DNA from 3 places in the Mesorhizobium sp. CAU 1741 genome. Region 2 is predicted to be linked to each of the others. Evidence: predicted binding sites of a transcription regulator. Region 2 holds the regulator's gene; each other region holds the start of a gene.
The links. Region 2 encodes LexA, which represses DNA repair genes until DNA is damaged. Its sites were predicted from a motif close to TGTTCNNNNTGTGTTCNG; they were not measured.

Region 1: AAFN84_RS07675 (PA0069 family radical SAM protein) is a predicted target of LexA. The motif match lies at 1,796-1,813, and genes of this name have one in related genera.
Region 3: AAFN84_RS09725 (DNA recombination protein RmuC) is a predicted target of LexA. The motif match lies at 2,799-2,816, and genes of this name have one in related genera.

Annotation. Positions count from the first base shown of each region.
Region 1 covers NZ_JBDOQP010000002.1:135,938-140,181, reverse strand. The annotation lists gene AAFN84_RS07680 (ribonuclease HII) at 1-418, opposite strand, end outside; gene AAFN84_RS07675 (PA0069 family radical SAM protein) at 581-1,735, opposite strand; gene AAFN84_RS07670 (glycosyltransferase) at 1,870-2,382, shown strand; gene moaB (molybdenum cofactor biosynthesis protein B) at 2,379-2,936, opposite strand; gene AAFN84_RS07660 (4-(cytidine 5'-diphospho)-2-C-methyl-D-erythritol kinase) at 2,923-3,807, opposite strand; gene AAFN84_RS07655 (hypothetical protein) at 3,827-4,012, opposite strand; gene AAFN84_RS07650 (S49 family peptidase) at 4,089-4,244, opposite strand, start outside.
Region 2 covers NZ_JBDOQP010000002.1:781,894-786,137, reverse strand. The annotation lists gene AAFN84_RS10610 (nucleoside hydrolase) at 1-123, opposite strand, end outside; gene AAFN84_RS10605 (adenine deaminase C-terminal domain-containing protein) at 285-2,150, shown strand; gene lexA (transcriptional repressor LexA) at 2,194-2,910, opposite strand; gene AAFN84_RS10595 (gamma-glutamyltransferase family protein) at 3,081-4,244, opposite strand, start outside.
Region 3 covers NZ_JBDOQP010000002.1:607,684-611,927, reverse strand. The annotation lists gene AAFN84_RS09735 (HPF/RaiA family ribosome-associated protein) at 73-648, shown strand; gene AAFN84_RS09730 (hypothetical protein) at 941-1,165, shown strand; gene AAFN84_RS09725 (DNA recombination protein RmuC) at 1,518-2,765, opposite strand; gene def (peptide deformylase) at 2,879-3,406, shown strand; gene fmt (methionyl-tRNA formyltransferase) at 3,408-4,244, shown strand, end outside.

The DNA of each region.
Region 1 (4,244 bases), 650 kb from region 2:
AGGAAAGCCCCGGCGGAACATCGCGACCATCAGCGAGGACCATCAGCGGTGCCGTGTACAGCCCGGATACCGCGCGGCGCATTGCTTCGAGGCTCGCCTTGCGGATATCCCCGGCATCGATCGACCCGGCGCATACCGACGCGAACGACACCGACACGGCGCGCGCGAAGATTTCGGCAAGCACCAGCTCTCGAGCCTTGGCGTCGAGACGTTTGGAATCGTCCAGCCCATCCGGGATGTTGTCGGGGTCCAGGATCACGGCGGCGGCGACGACCGGCCCGGCAAGCGGGCCGCGGCCAGCCTCGTCTGTGCCCGCAACCGGCCAGTGCCCCTCGCGGCGGGCGGTCATTTCGAGCGAGAAATCCGGACGGATGGGCAGATCGCAGAGGAGCGGAGAATCAGAGCGCGCGCGTTGCATGGTGCGGCGATGCTCGCATTGGCTCTGATTCTCCGCAAGGCCTTCCCGCCAATGGGGCGGGGCGGGAAGGCTCCGTCGGCTCGAGGGGACAGGGAGGCCGGACGGAACTGAATGTCTGAAACCTGGCGGAAGCGCACGCGTGGCGCCTGCAGTGGCCGAGCCTCAGAGCAGCATCAACTGCTCCGCGCCGCCACCCGGCTTCTTGAAGAGATCGGACCGCAGCCGCTGCTTCTCGGCGTTGAGCCCCAACCGCTTGGCAGCGATCTCGAAACGCCGCCCGATCTGCCACGCATATGGCCCGGCACCTTTCATCCGCTTGCCCCACTCGGCGTCGTAATCCTTGCCGCCGCGCATGGAGCGGATCAGCGAGATCACGTGCCTGTAGCGATCGGGATAATGACGCAGCAGCCAGTCCTTGAAGATCGGGGACACCTCCAAAGGCAGCCGCAGGATGATGTAGCCGGCCTCGCGCGCGCCCGCCGCATGAGCCGATTCGAGAATCCGCTCGACTTCCTGGTCAGTGAGCCCCGGGATCACCGGGCCGATCATAACGGATGCGGGGATGCCGGCATCCGAAAGCGTCCGAAGGGCTTCAAGGCGCTTTGGCGGCGTCGCGGCGCGAGGCTCCATCGTCCGCGCCAGCTTCCGGTCGAGCGTGGTGATGGACAGCGCCACCTTGGCCAGACCCTTTTCCGCCATGCGGCCGAGGATGTCGATGTCGCGGGTCACCAGCGCCGACTTGGTCACGACGCCGACCGGATGGTCATGCGCTTCCAGAACCTCCAGCACCTCGCGCATGATGCGCCATTGCCGTTCAACGGGCTGGTAAGGATCTGTATTGGTGCCGATGGCGATCGTGCGCGGTTCGTAGCCAGGCTTGGCCAGTTCGCGCTCAAGCAGGCGCGCCGCATCGGGTTTGGCAAACAGCTTCGATTCGAAATCGAGCCCCGGCGACATGCCCATATAGGCGTGGGTCGGCCGTGCGAAGCAGTAGACGCAACCATGCTCACAACCGCGATAGGGGTTGATCGAGCGGTCGAACGAAATGTCGGGCGAACTGTTGCGGGTGATGATCGTGCGCGGCTTCTCGACCTGAACTTCCGTCTTGAACGGAGGCAGCTCCTCGAGCGTGCTCCAGCCATCGTCGAAGACGTGCCGCGAAATCGGTTCGTATCGTCCCGATGGGTTGATGCCCGCCGCCCGGCCGCGCCGCCGGTCGAAGCCGACGCGCATGCCGCTCTCGTCGATCATCGCGTTCGCAAGCGGCGCGCCGCCTTGTGCGAACGCCGCGGCATCAGCCTGTCTGATCGGTTCCATTTGCGCCTCCGTGGCTGGCGACTCGCGTCGCCGTGATGAAACTATTCCTATTTTGGAGGAGAGAACAAAGCAAGAACTTTCTTTGTTGCACTGCAATGCTGGCCTTGAAGAACGCTTTCGGCTATGTCGCATTCATGCTCTCAGTCGTCATCGAGACACGAAATCACGAGGATGCGCTGGCGCGCACGCTTGCGTCGCTCGTCGGCGGCGCGGTCGAAGGCGTGGTGCGTGAAGTGATCGTGTGTGATGCCGGCTCTTCGGATCGCACCCACACGGTCGCCGACCATGCCGGCTGCCATTATCTCGCGGATGCCCACCTCGAAGCCGGCATACGGCAGGCGCGGAGCGAGTGGCTGCTTTTGCTTGAGCCCGGCGCGCGGCTGCTCGATGGCTGGATGGACGCGGTTCTTGCCCATGCTGGCGATGCGACCGGCCCGGCCCGCTTCCAGCGTGCCAGGCAGTCGAAACAGCCTTTCCTCGCGCGCATCCTGTCAGGTCGACGGCCACTTGCCGAGGGACTGATGATCACGCGTCGCCAAGCGTTATCGCTGTCTCAGCGGGAACCGTCGGCCGCAGCAATCGCAAAGGCGATTACAGCCCGCAGGCTCGGCGCGGAAATTGTCGTCGCGCCGTTCTCCAAGGGCTAGGCCGACTTGGCCGCGCCACGCTTCAGATGCTCGTCGAGGCGCGGCATGATCTCGACGAAGTTGCATGGCATGTGCCGATAGTCGAGCTGCGGCTTGAGGATCTCGTCCCAACCGTCGCGGCAAGCGCCCGGCGAGCCGGGAAGGGCGAACACGAAGGTGGCGTTGACGACCCCGCCCGTTGCGCGCGACTGGATCGTCGAAGTCCCGATCTTGTCGTAGGAAATGCGGTGGAAGACTTCGGAAAAACCGTCCATGCGCTTTTCGAACAGCGGCTCGAGCGCTTCCGGCGTCACGTCGCGGCCGGTGAAGCCGGTGCCACCGGTGGTGATGATCACGTCGATAGCCTCGTCCCGCGCCCAGCGCCCGACGATCTCCCTGATCGCATCGACGTCGTCTGTGACGATTTCGCGGGCGACGAGCCTGTGACCGGCGTCGCCGACGCGGTCGGCGAGCGTCTGGCCGGAGCGGTCGTCGGCAAGCGACCGCGTATCCGACACGGTCAGGATGGCAATGCCGACCGGCACGAACGGGCGGCTTTCGTCAAGTCGCGACATCGGCTGAGACCCTTTCGATCGTGTTGGTGGCCTGGACATACCATGATGGCTCGCTGCTTGCGATCACCTCCGCTGCGCGCCGAGCCTCGTCCAGACTGGCATACAGCCCGAAGCACGTTGCGCCAGAGCCGGACATGCGCGCCATCGCGGCGCCGCTGTGCCGCAGGGCCTGAAGTGTATCGGCAATCGGCGGTGCAAGCGAGGCGGCGGTGTCCTCAAGGTCGTTGCGCGTCGACGCCAACCACCCGACGAGTCCGGCGAAATCAGGACGCGGATCGAGCGCCGGCATCGGTGCGTTGTCCCTGCTGGCCAGCGCACGGAAGATCGCAGGTGTCGACACCGCAACGCCCGGATTGACGAGCACCATCGCCAGGGCCGGCAATCCTTCCACATGAGTGATCGCGTCACCGATTCCACGCGCGATCAGAGGCCGGGCTTCCATGCACATCGGCAGGTCCGCACCCAATTGCAGCGATTCAAGCGCGATCTCGTCAAGGGACACGTCCGGACGCCAAAGGCAGTGCAGCGCGCGAAGTATCGCCGCCGCGTCACTCGAACCGCCACCGATGCCGGAGGCGATCGGCAGGTTCTTTTCCAGGGCGATGTGGACGGGAATGGTCGTTCCGGTCAACCGACGCAGCATGTCGCGCGCGCGCAGCACGAGATTGTCGGCATCGCTTTCAAGTCCGGACGAAAACGGCCCGGAAATGTCGAGCGTGTCGCGATCGGCCCGACGCACGCGAATACGATCTCCGGCCTCGGTGAAGACCACCAGCGTGTCCAGCAGGTGGTAGCCGTCCGCGCGTCGCCCGGTGACGTGCAGGGCAAGATTGACCTTTGCCGGGGCATGTTCCGAAATGAACTGGATCATCAGTGGCGGGCCGGCCCGCTCAATCCTTCGGCAGGTGATACTCGCCGGTCTTGGGGTCCTTGACCAGGGTGCCCTGGCTGCCGGTCCGGCGCTCCGCTTCGGCACGCTTTGCCTTGGCGGTGATCTTCTCTGCCTCTCGCACGAACGAACGATAGCCCACATAGGCAACCACGCCGACGAGAGAGAAGAATATCAGTTGCGGCATCTCCTGGTCTCCTCGGTTTCGCGGCGTTTGCATCGCGTGTCTACGACCGCCGAGTTTAGTTGATTTCAGCGTCCAGTCAAAGGCCGAGCCGGTTCCACAAAGCCCGCTCCTCCGCCGCGCTGACAAGCCCGTCCGCCGCAGACGCGGTCATTTCCGGGAGCTTGCTGCCGAAGATGCCCAGTCGGCGCCCGAACAACCCCTTCGGCATCGACACAAGTTGCAGCTTCGTCTT
Region 2 (4,244 bases):
GATGGTGCCGTTGCCGAAGACGGTGGTGATGCCGACGAGGTCGATGTCGGGATGCTGGTGCAGGAACAGGAGCGCCATCGCATCGTCGATCCCCGGATCGGTATCGAAAATCACCTTGTGCATGCACCTGCTCCGCTTGGCTGTCTGGACGCGCTCCTATAGGCCGGCAAGATGGATTTGCACAGAGTGCGCCGGATACGCGTGCGCGGGTTCGCCGGCCTTGCAGGTCGCGCCTTTCGGAGTGCATACCCTGTGCTCCGCTACTTGATGGAAGACGCCGACCGATGACGAAGCTGCCAGACGATATTTCCCTCGATGCCGGAAACGAGGTCGCCATCCGGCAGGATTTGACGCTGGTCGCGCTCGGAAAGCGGCCTGCGGACGTGGCCTTGCGTGTCGGGCGCCTTCTCGATGTCGCGACCCGTACATGGCGCGACGATCAGGAGATCGTGATCAAGGGCAGGCGCATCGCGTATGTCGGCGACGCCGGCAGCTATCCGGGCGAGGTCGGCCGGCGCGTGCACGAACCGGACCTCGCGGCGGTGCCCGGTCTCGGCGAGGTGCACAAGCACATCGAGAGCTCGCACCTGACGCCCGAATGGGAGGCCGCCCTGGTCTTGCCGCGCGGCAACACCTGGACCTGCGAGGCGAGCCACGAGTTCTCCAACGTCAATGGCGCCCGGACGCTGGAGTTCTGGCTCAAGGCACGTGCCGCCGGCTCGCCGCTGAAGATCTTCCCGCTGCCTGGTTCGGCCGTGCCGCCAACCGGTTACGAGCACGGTGGCGGCTGGCTCGGCTATGACGAGCAGCGCGATTTTCTCCGCCAGAGCCTGATGACCGCCGGCCTCGACGAGGTGATGGACTGGCCAGCCGTGTGGAATCCGGAGAACCCTTCCCATGAGCGCCTGTGGGGCATGATCCGCGCGACCTTCGAACAACGGGGCGTCGTCGAGGGTCACGCGGCGGGTATCCGCGACATGCCGACCATCAACGCGTTTGCCGCAGCCGGCCTCGCCTCCGATCATGAGGCGTGGACGGTTGAGGAGTTCTGGGACAAGCTTACCCACGGCCTGTTCATGGAACTCCGTCCGCACAGCCTGCCTGAGGTCATCCGGGGGCTCCTCGACAGGGGCCTTGCCGACTGGTCGCAGGTCGCGCTCACCACCGACGACCGCAGCGCCTCCGACACCCTCAAGCTCGGCGCGACCGACCACAATGTGCGTCTCGCGATCGAAGCGGGGCTGGCGCCCGAAATCGCCATCCAGTGCGTGACGATCAACCCGGCGCGCCACATGCGGCTGACGCCGTGGGTCGGATCGATCGCACCGGGCCGCTATGCCGACATCGTGCTTCTTTCGGACGTCGAGCGATTTGAGATCGCCAGGGTCTGGGCAGACGGGCGCCAGGTCTCGCAAGGCAAGGACTACCTGCCCGAGGTCCCGAAGATCGACTGGCCGGAATGGGCGACAAAGACGATCAATATCGGCCGGGCGCTGACGGCTCAAGATTTCCACATTGCAGCCGAACCCGGCCGCGAAACGATGCAGGCGGCCGTATTGCGGCCCTTCCACTGGACCGACGACTTCCTCACGTTTGAACTTCCCGTGGCAGACGGCTTTGTCCAGCGCGACGAGGCCCGCAACATCACCAAGTTTGCGATCGTAGATCGCTTCTCGGGCATGGGGGCCGTGTCGAAGATGTTCTGGCTCGGTTGCGGCCCGCGCACGCCCGAGACCGCGCTCGCCTGTTCGATGGCGCATGACAAGCACAATGTCTGGTGCGTCGGCTCGTCGGACGCGGCGATGGCCATGGCCGTGAACGCGCTCGCCGAAAATGACGGTGGTTGGGCGCTGGTGCGCGAAGGCGAGGTGGTTGCCACCGTTCGCTACGAGGTTGCGGGGCTGATGTCCTGCCGCTCGGCTGAGGAGCTGCACGCCGAGATGCAGGCGCTCTACGCCGAGGGCGAAAAGGTCGACTGGATGTTCGAGCCGTCGTTCCATCCCCGCTGGGGTCCCGGCTTTCCCGAACGTCTGGCTTTCGCCACGCTCACCTGCGCGCCATGGCGCTGGGTGCTCGTCGCGCCGAGCGACCATGCCCCCCAAGGTCTCGTCAACGTGCAGACCGGCGAAACCCATCCGGTGGTGTTCTGACGCCGATGCGGTTCGACGCCAACCCCTGTCACGCTATAAGCCCTCAGTAGCGCCGAATGAGCCCCACCAGCTTGCCCTGCACCTTGACCCGGTCCGGTCCGAAGATGCGCGTCTCGTAGGCCGGGTTGGCCGCTTCGAGGGCGATCGAGTCGCCCTTGCGCCGGAAGCGCTTCAGCGTCGCTTCCTCGTCGTCGACGAGCGCCACGATGATTTCGCCGGGTGTCGCCGTGGACGCATTGCGGATGATGACCGTGTCGCCGTCGAAGATGCCGGCCTCGACCATCGAGTCGCCCTTTACTTCCAGCGCGTAATGCTCGCCGCCGCCAAGCATCTCCGGCGGCACGCTGATCGAATGCGTCTTCTGCTGGATCGCGCTGATCGGCACGCCGGCCGCGATACGGCCCATCACCGGTACGGATACCGATGCCGCGACATCGTCGTCATTGCCGGTCGCCTGCAGGCGCGGCTTCTCCGGCGCACGGCCGAGGCTGCCCTGAATGACGCTCGGCGAGAACTTGCGCGCCTGGTTGAGCCCGGGCGCGATGGAGTCCGGCAGCCGTGTCACTTCGAGTGCACGGGCACGATTCGGCAGGCGGCGGATGAAGCCGCGCTCCTCGAGCGCGGTGATCAATCGGTGGATGCCGGACTTGGAGGCGAGGTCGAGCGCCTCCTTCATTTCGTCGAATGAGGGGGGGATGCCGGTCTCCTTCATCCGTTCGTGGATGAAGAGCAGCAATTCGTGTTGCTTTCGCGTCAGCATGGCAAGCCCCGGAGAATCAGAGTGCAAACAAAACCAGAACATACACTATCTGTTCCAGTTGTGTTCCGCAATAGTTTAAATTTTACTGATTTTCCGATGAATTCCGTAACTATGTTCCACAATGGTTCACCGAGGCCCTCACGGGGCATCGAACGCGCTCTGTTCGAGCGTCAGAAGCCTCCCGCGCAACCGTCCTTGCGTGGGTCGGAGCCCGCGGCATAGCCGCCCTCGACGCGGCGCACGAGCTGCGCACCGCCGAATCCGAAGCTGGAATCCGGGCTTTCGGTGGCGATCACGTGGCCCATCTGCTCCAGGTGGGCGATGGTCCGCGGGCTGACACTATCCTCGATCGCCACGTCGAGGCCGGAGATCACGCGCCAGCGCGGCGCATCTGCCGCCGTCTGCGGATCCTGTCCCCAGACCTGCGTGCGCAGCATCATCTGCAGGTGGCCTTGCGCCTGGATCGGCCCGCCCATCAGCCCGAATGCCATGTCCGGCCCGTCCGCGCCCATGATGAAGCCGGGAATGATTGTGTGGAAGGGGCGCTTGCGTGGACCGACCTGGTTGGGATGGCCGTCCTCCAGGGTGAAGCCGAAGCCGCGATTCTGCAGGCTGATGCCGGTACCCGGCACCACGACGCCCGATCCGAAGCCGGCATAGTTCGACTGGATGTACGACACCATCATGCCGTCCGCGTCGCCGGTTGCCAGGCACACCGTGCCGCCATTCTTCGGCGCGCCCACAGGATGCAGCGATGCCTTGTCACGGTCGATCAGCCGTCCGCGCGAGGCCAGGTAGGCGTCGTCGAGCAAATGCGACGCCTTGACGTCGTCCATGTGCAACTGGTCGGCGACATAGGTGTGGATGTCCATGAAGGCAAGCTTGATCGCCTCGATCTGCAGGTGCAGCGCCTCGGGGCTGTCGGGGTCGAGCGCCTCGATGCCGCTGCCCTTGAGCATGCCGAGCGCCATGAGTGCCGCGATGCCTTGTCCATTCGGCGGGATTTCGTGCAGCGAGGATTTTCCGGAATCCTTGCTGATCGTGCCGCACCAGTCATTCGCATGTGCGGCCATGTCTTCGGCGGTCAGCGCCGCGCCGTGCTCCTGCGCAAAGGCAGCGATCTTCTGCGCCAGCTCGCCGCGATAGAAAGCCTCGCCCTTCGTTTCGGCGATCAGGCGCAGCGTGTTCGCCATCGCCTCGCTGCGGAAGAGTTCGCCGGCGGCCGGCGCGCGCCCGTTGGGCATGAACGCTTCGGCGAAGCCGGGCTGCGCATGTAGCAGCTCCGCACCGCGCCGCCAGAGCTCGGCGATGATCGGCGTGACGTGATAGCCCCT
Region 3 (4,244 bases), 170 kb from region 2:
GGCCGAAAATTCTCCAGGGAACCTGACTGGCCTTTCGGGGGTTCGGTTCAGACACCATCCCTGGAGGTCGATGTGCAAACACCCGCTCAAATTGCCTTTCGTCACTATCCCGCGTCCGATCAGGCGGAAGAGGAAATCCGCGCCCGGCTCGACAAGCTCGAAGCAGTCTACGCCGAACTCATATCGGCGAGCGTCACCGTCGACCAGCGTGCCAGCAACGCCGATGAGAGCGTTCCTCCGGTGGTCCGGATCGAGCTTTCGCTGCCGCACGCCGCGCCCGTCGTCGTGGCCTATGAGCCTGATCGCCTGCAGCGGAAGTTCCAGTCGCCAGACCTTCGCAACGCGATCAATGACGCGTTCAACCTGGCCGAGCGCCAGTTGCGCACCTTCAAGGACCGCCGGCGCGGCAGGCCCGATGCGACGGACCACGAGGCCTCTCACCAGTTTCTCGGCCAGGTCGCCGAAATCCAGCCTGACAAGGACCATGGCTTCCTGATGAACAAGGAAGGCGGGCTGCTCTACTTCCACCGCAACAGCGTGCTGGCCGGCGATTTCGACGCGCTGAAGCGTGGCGACGAGGTCCACTATGTCGAGGAGATGGGCGATACCGGCCCGCTGGCGACGAAGGTCAGGCCGAAGGCCGGGTAGTTCGAAGGATGCGGGGATCGACGCAACCGTGTCGTCGTCTTGGATCGTCGGGCCCATAATCGATGTTCCGGCATGGGTCCCCGGGTCAAGCCCGGGGATGACGAGGTGGCGAGGGCGGCGGATCATAAGCTTTGCGGCTGCGAGAGAGACCGCACCACCGCATCGACGAATGAGCACCTCGATACCCACGTCGTCGTCCCCGGGCGACCGCAGCGACGCGGAGGGAGACCCGGGGATTCATGCCGGATCATCACAGATCGCGCGCTGGCCCCATCAAAACTGGAGACAAGACATGCCTATCAACCCGGACCCCAACAGTCCACAACCGACGCCGGACAATCCCAACCCTTCACCGGCACAGCCGACGCAACCGTCCGAGACGCCGCCGCTGGAGCCGCCGGGCATTCCGCCGTCGCAGCCAGACGTGGTCCCGGGGCCGGACGAGCCGCTCCAGGTTCCACCGGATACGCCGGCGGAAATTCCGTCGCAGCCGAACAATCCAGCGCCGGTTGCGTAGGCGATCCGAAGCCTGCGGATGGTCACGTCCGTCGAACCCGTCACCACCGTTCTGGCATGGATCCCCGGGTCAGGCCTGGGGATGACGACAGGAATGTTTGGATTTAGCGGTTTCCGCTGAGGATTGTCCAAACTTCCTCCACCTCGTCATCCCCGGGCCTGACCCGGGGATCCATGCCGGTACGCCGCACGAAACCCCACCGTGCAGGCCAGCCTCTACCCCTCCTCCACATGGGGATGGGTTAGGGATGGGGGGTCGACGACGGCAAGAACGCTCCGCATTCCGACTGATGGGGGAGAAGAAGGATGCCGGCAGGCAGGCCAGAGGCTCTCATGCCGCGTTTCGGGTTACGTTACTTGTCCTCGTCGACGACGTGCAGGCGCAGCCTTCCGGAGGTGCCGTCGGCGACGCGCGCGGGCGCGGCGGGTTCATCGCCGCCGGCGTGTTCGGCGCCGAGTTCCAGTGCCTCGATCCGGGCGCCGCGCTTGGTGACCTTTTCGGTCGAGGTGATGATCAGGTCGATGTCGCGATTTGCCTGAACGAAATGGGTCTGCAGCTTGCGCACCCGCTCGTCGAGGCGGCCGACATCTTCCATAAGGCGGATGACTTCGCCCTGGATCAGGTGTGCCTGTTCGCGCATGCGCGCATCCTTGAGCACCGCCTGGATGACCTGGATCGACAGCATCAGCAGGGATGGCGAGACGATGACGATGCGGGCACGGTGCGCCTTCTGGACCAGCGCCTCGAAATTCTCGTGGATCTCGGCGAAGATGGACTCCGACGGCACGAACATGAAGGCGGTGTCCTGCGTCTCGCCCTGCAGCAGGTACTTCTCCGAGATTGCCTTGACGTGAACCTCGACGTCGCGGCGGAAGGTCTGCGCGGCAACCTTCTGCGCGTCTGGCCCGCCCTCGTCGGCTGCGGCGCGGATGGCGTTCCATGATTCCAGCGGGAACTTGGCGTCGATGACGAGGTCCGGCGCCCCGTTGGGCATGCGCACGAGGCAGTCGGGCCGATTGCCGTTCGACAGCGTCGCCTGGAACTCGTAGGCGCCGTGCGGCAGGCCATCGGCAACGATCGCCTCCATGCGGCTCTGGCCGAACGCGCCACGCGTCTGCTTGTTGGACAGGATGTGCTGGAGCTGCACGACCTGTCCGGCAAGCGACTGGATGTTGTTCTGCGCCGTGTCGATGACGGCGAGCCGCTCCTGCAGTTTTGCCAGGTTTTCGTGGGTGGACTTGGTCTGTTCGGTGATCGAATTGCCCAGCCGTGACGACATGCCGTCGAGGCGCTCGCCGATCGCCTTGGTGAGTTCGGCCTGGCGACTGCCGAACACGTCGGCGATGGCGCCCATCCGGCCCTGCATCTCGTTCTGAGACCGGATGATGTCGGCAATGCGCTCCTCGGCCTGGCGCGCGCGGATCGCGGCGTCCTCGGCCGCCCGGGCACGCTCCCGGCCGGCGCGCCACAGCGACATGCACAGCACCAAGAAGACCAGAATGACGATCAGGCCGGCGGCGGCGAGCACATGGCCGAGCGTGATGGTGGTCGCGCCAAGCTGGGTGACGGGAAGCGAAAACAGCGTATCGGGAGCATTCATCGCACGAGCATAGGCGATTCGCTCTCCTGGCATAAGACCAAAAGGTGAACGAAGGCCTATCTCACCTCGCCAAAGGCGTTGACGAGTTTGGGGTTAGCGATTACCTGACGGGCATGATCAGACCTCTCGTCCTGCTTCCCGATCCCGTATTGCGCGAGCTTTCCAAGCCGCTGGAGCGCGTCGATGACGACGTGCGCAAGCTGGCCGACGACATGCTGGAGACGATGTACGACGCACCGGGCATCGGCCTGGCCGCGATCCAGATCGGCGAGCCTCTGCGCATGCTCGTCATCGACCTCGCCAAGGAGGACGAGCCGAAGGCGCCACAAGTGTTCATCAACCCGCAGATCGAAGCACGCGGCGATGGCGTCTCGGTCTATGAGGAAGGCTGCCTGTCGATCCCCGACTATTATGCCGAGGTGCAGCGTCCCGACACGGTGAGCGTGCGCTATCTCGACCGGGACGGCACGGAACGCACCGTGGAAGCGGATGGTCTTTTGGCGACCTGCCTGCAGCACGAGATCGACCATCTCAACGGCGTGCTGTTCATCGACCACATTTCCAAGCTGAAGCGCGACATGGTGGTGCGCAAGTTCAAGAAGCTGGCGCGCGAGAGGCCCCCAAGCCGGCTGGCCGGCTGAGATGGCGCTCCGCGTCGTCTTCATGGGAACGCCGGAGTTTTCGGCGGCGACGCTTCGCGCCATTGCCGATGCCGGCCATGAGATCGTGGCGGTCTATTCGCAGCCACCGAGACCGGCCGGCCGGCGCGGGCTGGAACTGACGAAATCCCCAGTGCACCAGTTGGGCGAGGAGCTCGGCGTCGAGGTACGCACGCCGTTGTCGTTGAAGTCGGAAGCCGAGCAGGAGGCTTTCCGTGCGCTCGGCGCCGATGTCGCCATCGTCGTCGCATATGGGCTTCTCTTGCCCAAAGCGATCCTCGACGGCACCCGGCTTGGCGCGTTCAACGGCCACGCCTCGCTTTTGCCGCGCTGGCGCGGCGCGGCACCGATCCAGCGCGCCATCATGGCCGGCGACACGCAGACCGGCATGATGGTGATGAAGATGGACGAGGGTCTGGACACAGGCCCCGTCGCGATGGCCGTGAGGGTCGAGATCGCTCCCGACATGACGGCGGGCGAACTGCATGACGCGTTGATGCGCGCGGGAGCCTCTCTCATCGTGGACGCGCTTGCCGCGCTGGAAGCCGGCACGCTGTCGCTGGAACCGCAGGCAGGCGAGGGTGCGACTTACGCCAGGAAGATCGACAAGGCGGAAACCCGCATCGACTGGACGGCAAGCGCTGCCGAGGTTCACAACCGCATCCGTGGACTGTCGCCCTTTCCCGGCGCATGGTGCGAAATGATTATCGCCGGCAAGACGGAACGGGTGAAACTGCTGCGCTCCATCTTGGCTGACGGAAGCGGCGTGGCGGGCACCGTGCTCGACGACGCGCTGACGATCGCCTGCGGCACGGGCGCG